Regions from separate parts of the Streptomyces sp. NPDC032721 genome, predicted to be linked through region 2. Evidence: predicted binding sites of a transcription regulator. Region 2 holds the regulator's gene; the other holds the start of a gene.

Region 1 (3,401 bases), on a different contig from region 2:
GCTGGATCCACGGGCCAGATCCACCGGAACGCTAAGCGCGGGTGTGCCTGGCTCGCCCGGAAAGGCCGTTGAGTTAATTCGATGCAGCGATCTTGCTGCGCATCAGGTTTATCCGACTAATGGGCGGTACATGGAGAGGCCCCCGCCGGGGGTCCGCCGGGGGCCCGCCGGGCGCCGCCGGGGGCCCGGGTCGCCGAGCCCCCGGGGCCCCTGAAGGGCCATCGTCCAGTGGTCAGTTGAGGCCCGGCAGGGCCGCGATGACCCGGTCCAGCTTCGGGACCTTCTTCATCCCGTCCGTGGCGACCTCGTGCCCCTCGTAGACCACCGCCGTCATGATCCCGTCCGCCACCGGGGGCTTGGCGGCCGAGACCCGGGGGAGCGAACCGAAGTCCGACTCGGCGAGTGCCGACCGGAGTTCGGCGAGCTGGGCGGAGCTCATCCGGCCCTTCTTCGGCGGCTTCTTCCGGTCGAGGGTGGTGTACGTGCCGTCGTCGTTCACCAGCACGCTGCGGTGCCGGCCGTCGATGCCGCCGCTGGTGGTGGCGGCGACGAGGCGCTTGCCCTTGGGCGGGACGGAGTCGGTGGGCGGAGCTGTGGTGGCGGGCGGGGGAGTGGCGGGAGGCGGGGTGGTGGCCGGCGCCGACGGCGTACCACCGCCGTCAGTGGGTGACACCGACGTGCCGGGGCCGGGCGACTCGCCCCCCACGGGGGTCCCGCTCGCGCCGCACCCCGCCACCACAAGAGTCCCGCACAGAACTGCTGCCGCTACTGCCCCACCGCGTCGCATGATGCTCCCGTCGTGTGCTGTCGGTCGTACCGCTGCTCACGGGTGTGACGGGGTCAGTGGGAATCAGGTTCCGGGACCGAACGGAAGACGCCCGTCAGCGGGGACAGGGTCTGCCACCCCAGCGTCGAGTAGAGCGCGTGGCCGTCGTCCGTCGCGCCGAGCACACAGTCCCGGGCGCCCTGCTCGGCCGCGTACGCCTGGAGGGTGCGCATGACCAGCGTGCCCAGGCCCTTGCGGCGGTGCACCGGATTGGTCTCCACCTGGTCGATGACGGCGGTGCGGCCGGTCACCGCGACCTGGCCGCGCACCCCGAGACCGCCGTCGGCGGCGAGCACCACCACCCGGGTCAGCCCCGCCCGGGTCCAGCTGCGGCGGGTGAAGCCGGTCGGGAGGTCGGGGGCGGCCATGTCGGGGGTGAGCGGGAGGGTCATGAGGTGGCCGGGGGTGTCGTACTCCCAGCCGTCGACCAGCCACGGGGCGACGGCCTCCGGCGGTTCCACGAACTTGATCCAGGTGCCGGGCGCGGTGTCCGTGCGCAGCAGCTTGCGGACCGTGGCCTCGTCCGAGGCGTACCGGTCGAAGAGGACGTGCCGGGTGACCGCCTTCGGCAGCCCGATGTCGATGGTCACGCCCCACGGCTGCGGCACCGGGTCCGCCGCCCCGCGCGAGAGGGCCCAGCCGTCGGTCCAGGCGCGGACGGCATCGGTGGTGGTGGCGAAAGCCATGGTGGTTCCCCCTGCGCGAGTAATGGTCTCTTATTGATAGGGGCTATTACATCCGGCGAGGTGGGGTGCCGTCGATGCCTGATCGCTCAGAGCGAACACGAACCAGGGGGGCTTCGGGAACACCAGAGGGCTCAGATGCATTGAGTCGGTATAGCTCAACTTCACTGCCCTAGGGGAGATCATGGCATCGACGTCCACACCGCTCACCCTGCCCGTGCTGCCGCTCGACGACGAGGTCGTGCTGCCCGGAATGGTGGTGCCGCTGGACCTGTCCGACACCGACGTACGCGCCGCGGTGGAGGCCGCACAGGCCGCCGCGCATTCCAGTAGCAGCAAGCCACAGGTACTCCTTGTTCCACGCGTCGACGGGACGTACGCCGGTACCGGCGTGCTCGGCACCGTCGAGCAGGTCGGCCGTCTCTCCGACGGCGACCCCGGCGCCCTCATCAGGGCCCGCGGCCGAGTGAAGATCGGCGCGGGTACGACAGGACCCGGCGCCGCCCTGTGGGTGGAGGGCGTCCGCGTCGACGAGGCCGACCCCGACCCGCTGCCCGGCGCGGTCGCCGAGCTGGTCAAGGAGTACAAGGCGCTCGCCACCACCTGGCTGAAGAAGCGCGGCGCCTGGCAGGTCGTGGACCGCGTCCAGCAGATCGAGGGCGTCTCCGCGCTCGCCGACAACTCCGGCTACTCGCCCTTCCTCACCACCGCCCAGAAGGTGGAGCTCCTGGAGACCGCCGACCCGGTGGCCCGGCTGCGCCTGGCGCTGGCCGCCCTCAGCGAGCACCTCGCCGAGCAGGACGTCGCCGAGACCATCGCCAAGGACGTCCAGGAGGGTGTGGACAAGCAGCAGCGCGAGTTCCTGCTGCGCAAGCAGCTCGACGCCGTGCGCAAGGAGCTGCGGGACCTGAACGGCGAGGCCGAGGGCGAGGAGTCCGACGACTACCGGGCCCGCGTCGAGGCCGCCGACCTGCCCGAGAAGGTGCGCGAGGCCGCCCTCAAGGAGGTCGAGAAGCTGGAGCGCTCCAGCGACCAGTCCCCGGAAGGGTCGTGGATCCGCACCTGGCTGGACACCGTCCTGGAACTCCCCTGGAACGAGACCACCGAGGACCAGTACGACATCAAGGGCGCCAAGGAGATCCTGGACGCCGAGCACGCGGGCCTGGACGACGTCAAGGAGCGCATCACCGAGTACCTGGCGGTGCGCAAGCGCCGTGCGGACCGGGGCCTGGGGGTCGTCGGCGGCCGTCGCGGCGGCGCGGTGCTGGCCCTGGTCGGCCCGCCCGGCGTCGGCAAGACCTCGCTCGGCGAGTCCGTGGCCCACGCGATGGGCCGCAAGTTCGTCCGGGTCGCGCTCGGCGGCGTACGCGACGAGGCGGAGATCCGGGGCCACCGGCGTACGTACGTCGGCGCACTCCCGGGCCGTATCGTCCGCGCCATCAAGGAGGCCGGGTCGATGAACCCGGTCGTCCTCCTCGACGAGATCGACAAGGTCGGCTCCGACTTCCGCGGCGACCCCGCCGCGGCACTCCTCGAAGTCCTCGACCCGGCCCAGAACCACACCTTCCGCGACCACTACCTGGAGGTCGAACTCGACCTCTCCGACGTGGTCTTCCTCGCCACGGCCAACGTCCTGGAAGCCATCCCGGAGGCCCTGCTCGACCGCATGGAGCTGGTCCGCCTCGACGGCTACACCGAGGACGAGAAGGTCGTCATCGCCCGTGACCACCTCCTGCCGCGCCAGCTCGACCGGGCCGGCCTGGCGGAGGGCGAGGTCACCCTGGAGGAGTCCGCGCTGCGCAAGCTGGCGGGCGAGTACACCAGGGAGGCGGGCGTACGGAACCTGGAGCGCGCGGTCGCCAGGCTGCTGCGCAAGGTGGCCGCACAGCACG
Region 2 (3,401 bases):
TGGCACGAGGGCGCCACCCCCACCCCCGAGGACGCCGCCCTCGGCTACGCCCTCGCCGCCGCCTTCGGCACCGGCGGCCAGCCGTTCTGGATGATGCTGGTCGAGACGGTCAGCGAGGCCCTCCCGTAGGGCTCAGACGCGACGGACCCGCCACAGCCAGACGCACGTGCCGGCGATGAGGGCGAAGCCGCCCAGGTTGCCCAGCAGGGCCTGGATGTCGCCCGACGACCAGCCGCTGATCACGTTCCAGGTGACGAAGAAGACGATCGGCACCACGGCGGCGAGCAGCACACCGGTGGTCTTCTGGACGGCCGTCCAGTGCACCGAGGTGCACAGCAGCACCGCACCGACGACGCGGAACAGGAAGCCGAACACCGGACCGGGGTTGAACGCCGCGTCCGCCCCCAGGTTGAAGATCATCGTGAAGGGCATCGAGACCCCCAGCATCAGCAGCGGCACCAGCGGGTGCACCTTGCCGCGCTTGCCGGTCGCACCGGCGCCCGCACCACTGCCCGCCGGGGCTCCGACCGCCCCGACGCCCGTCTCGGCCAGCGCGGTCGCCGCGATCGTACGGGGGTCGCCCAGCTCCGCCAGGATCTCGGCCACCGCCGCCTCGGGGCGCTCGGCGCGGGTCACCTCGATGTGCTCGGCGAGGTCGGCGAGGAGCTCCTGGCGGCGGTCGGCGGGAAGCGCGGAACCCTCGCGCTCGACGGCGGCGAGGTAGTCGCGTACGGGGTCGGCAGTGCTCTTCATTCGAGATCTCCGGTGGGGGGATTGGGCTGACGCGAGGTGCAGCGTGGGGGGGGGGACGTCAGGTGGTCAGGAACGTGTCGACCGCGTCGCGGAAGCCCGGCCAGACGTGGGTGAACTCGTCGAGCGCGGCCCGGCCGCTTTCGGTGAGCGCGTAGTAGCGACGCGGCGGTCCGGACGCGGACTCCTGCCACGTGGTGGTGACCAGGTCGTCGCGACGGAGCCTGGAGAGCAGCGGGTAGACCGTGCCCTGGCTCGTGGCCAGCGCGCCGGACTGCTCCAGGGCGTGGAGGAGCTCCACGCCGTAACGGGGCCGGTCCCGCATCAGGGCGAGTACGCAGTACTCCAGCACGCCCTTGCGCAGTTGGGTGGCTGCTCGGGCCTGCTTGGCCGCATCACCAGGTTCCATGCGATGCAAGATACCTGGTGCGGCAAGGAGATGGAAGAGGGGGTTCCAGGGTTTGAGAGACCGCCGCTCACTCGGTGGAGTGGCATCCGACCAGGAGCTCATCACTCATGGCAATCACTCGACTACCTTCAGTCATGCCCGAATGGCTGTACCCGAAGGAGCTGTCCGAATGATTCGAAAGATCGGCGTCGCCGTCGTCACCGCCGCCGCCCTGTGCGCACTCACGGGAGCCACCAGCGCGACTGCCGCACCGGCCGCCGCCCCCGCCGCACAGAAGATCAACCACGTCTGCACCGTGAACGACAACGACGTCAACTTCCGCGGCGGCCCCGGCCCCGAGTACCCGGTCCTCGGCAAGGTCAACCGAGGCCAGAACCTGGAGTACCGCGGCACGCAGGGCAACTGGGTCATGGGCGACCTCTGGGGCGGCCCCACCGGCGTCTGGATCCACACCGCGTACCTCGACTACTGCTAGGCACACCGCGCACACGCGAAGGGGCCGGGAGGACGTCACGTCCTCCCGGCCCCTTCGGTACAACTGGCCTACTCCCCCGCCTTCCTCGGCCGCCACACCACCAGCGCGCTCGCCTGGTGGACGTCCTGGTACGGGACCAGGTCGCGGCGGTACGAGGCGTGGACCTGGGCCTCGCGTTGCTGGAGCTGGGCCGCCGCGCCGTCCACGGCCGCCGCGAGTTCGGCGACGCGGGACTGGAGAGCGGCGACCTGGTTCTCCAGCTCGATGATGCGCTTGATGCCGGCCAGGTTGATGCCCTCGTCCTGCGACAACTGCTGGACGGTGCGCAGCAGTTCGATGTCGCGGGCCGAGTAGCGCCGGCCGCGCCCGGCCGTGCGGTCCGGGGAGACCAGGCCGAGGCGGTCGTACTGGCGGAGGGTCTGCGGGTGCAGACCGGAGAGCTGAGCGGCGACCGAGATGACGTACACCGGAGACTCGTCGGTCAACTCATAAGGATTGGTGCGTCGTCGGCCGTCCATCGCTCTCCTACGCTCCCTTCGCGTCCTGGAAGAGTGCGGCCCGCGGATTCTCGTCCTCGGTGGCCGCACGGTAGTTCTCCAGGGCTTCCCTGGCCTTGTCGTTGAGCTGCTTCGGTACGTCGACCGCGATCGTGACGAGCAGATCGCCCCGGGTGCCGTCCTTGCGCACGGCTCCCTTGCCGCGGGCCCGCATGGTGAGGCCGTTGGCCGTTCCCGCGGGCACCTTCAGGGTGACCGCAGGGCCGCCCAGGGTGGGCACCTTCACCTCGCCGCCGAGGGCCGCCTCCACGAAGGTGACGGGGACCGTGACGGTGAGGTTGTCGCCCTTGCGGCCGAAGACCGGGTGGGCGTCGACATGGACGACGACGTAGAGGTCGCCGGCCGGGCCGCCGCGCTCGCCCGGGGTGCCCTTGCCGCGGAGGCGGATGCGCTGGCCGTCCGTCACCCCGGCCGGGATGCGGACCTGCATGGTGCGGGACGACTTGGCGCGGCCCGAACCCTTGCAGATGTCGCAGGGGGTCTCGGCGATGAGGCCGCGGCCCTTGCAGTCGACGCAGGGGTCGGTGAGGGAGAAGCCTCCGCCGCCGCCCCGCGAGACCTGTCCCGTGCCGACGCAGGTCGGGCACACGCGGGGCGTGCCGTTCTTGTCGCCGGTGCCGGAGCAGGCCTTGCAAGCTGCCTGGGAGGACATGCGCAGGGGTACCGTCGCGCCGTCGACCGCCTCGGTGAAGCTGAGGGTGACCTCGGACTCGATGTCCTGGCCGCGCCGGGGCTGGGTGCGCGCACCCGTACCGCCCCGGTTGAAGAGGCCGCCGAAGACGTCCCCTATGCCGCCGCCGAAGCCGCCGGTCTGGGTGGAGCCGCCCTGGGCGCCGCCGAAGAGGTCGCCCAGGTCGAAGTTGAACGAGCCGCCGCCCGCCGCACCGGGACCGGGGCGGAAGCCGCCGTTCCCGAAGAGCGCGCGGGCCTCGTCGTACTCCTTGCGCTTCTTGGCGTCACCGAGGACGTCGTTCGCCTCGGAGATCTCCTTGAAGCGCTCCTCGGCCTCGGTGTTGCCCTTGTTCGCGTCCGGGTGGAACTCGCGGGCGAGCTTCCGGTACGCCTTCTTGATCTCGGCCTCGGTGGCGTCCTTGGGGACGCCGAGAACCTTGTAGTAGTCCTTCTCGACGAAGTCCTTCGTGCTCATTTCCTCGACGTCCCTCCTCTCGGACCCATGATCCCGAGTGCGGCACTACCCCTTCTCGGGGTC

What was found. Region 2 encodes HspR, which represses chaperone genes until heat shock. Its sites were predicted from a motif close to TTGAGNNNNNNNNNCTCAA; they were not measured.
Region 1: a site for HspR is predicted at 1,653-1,671, ahead of lon (endopeptidase La). Genes of this name have one in related genera too.

The regions. Positions count from the first base shown of each region.
Region 1 covers NZ_JBVIMX010000037.1:29,292-32,692, forward strand. The annotation lists gene ACZ5PB_RS41475 (hypothetical protein) at 233-673, opposite strand; gene ACZ5PB_RS41480 (GNAT family N-acetyltransferase) at 841-1,512, opposite strand; gene lon (endopeptidase La) at 1,694-3,401, shown strand, end outside.
Region 2 covers NZ_JBVIMX010000015.1:187,098-190,498, forward strand. The annotation lists gene ACZ5PB_RS29400 (hypothetical protein) at 1-129, shown strand, start outside; gene ACZ5PB_RS29405 (HAAS signaling domain-containing protein) at 133-753, opposite strand; gene ACZ5PB_RS29410 (PadR family transcriptional regulator) at 812-1,159, opposite strand; gene ACZ5PB_RS29415 (SH3 domain-containing protein) at 1,329-1,634, shown strand; gene ACZ5PB_RS29420 (heat shock protein transcriptional repressor HspR) at 1,703-2,152, opposite strand; gene dnaJ (molecular chaperone DnaJ) at 2,160-3,338, opposite strand; gene grpE (nucleotide exchange factor GrpE) at 3,384-3,401, opposite strand, start outside.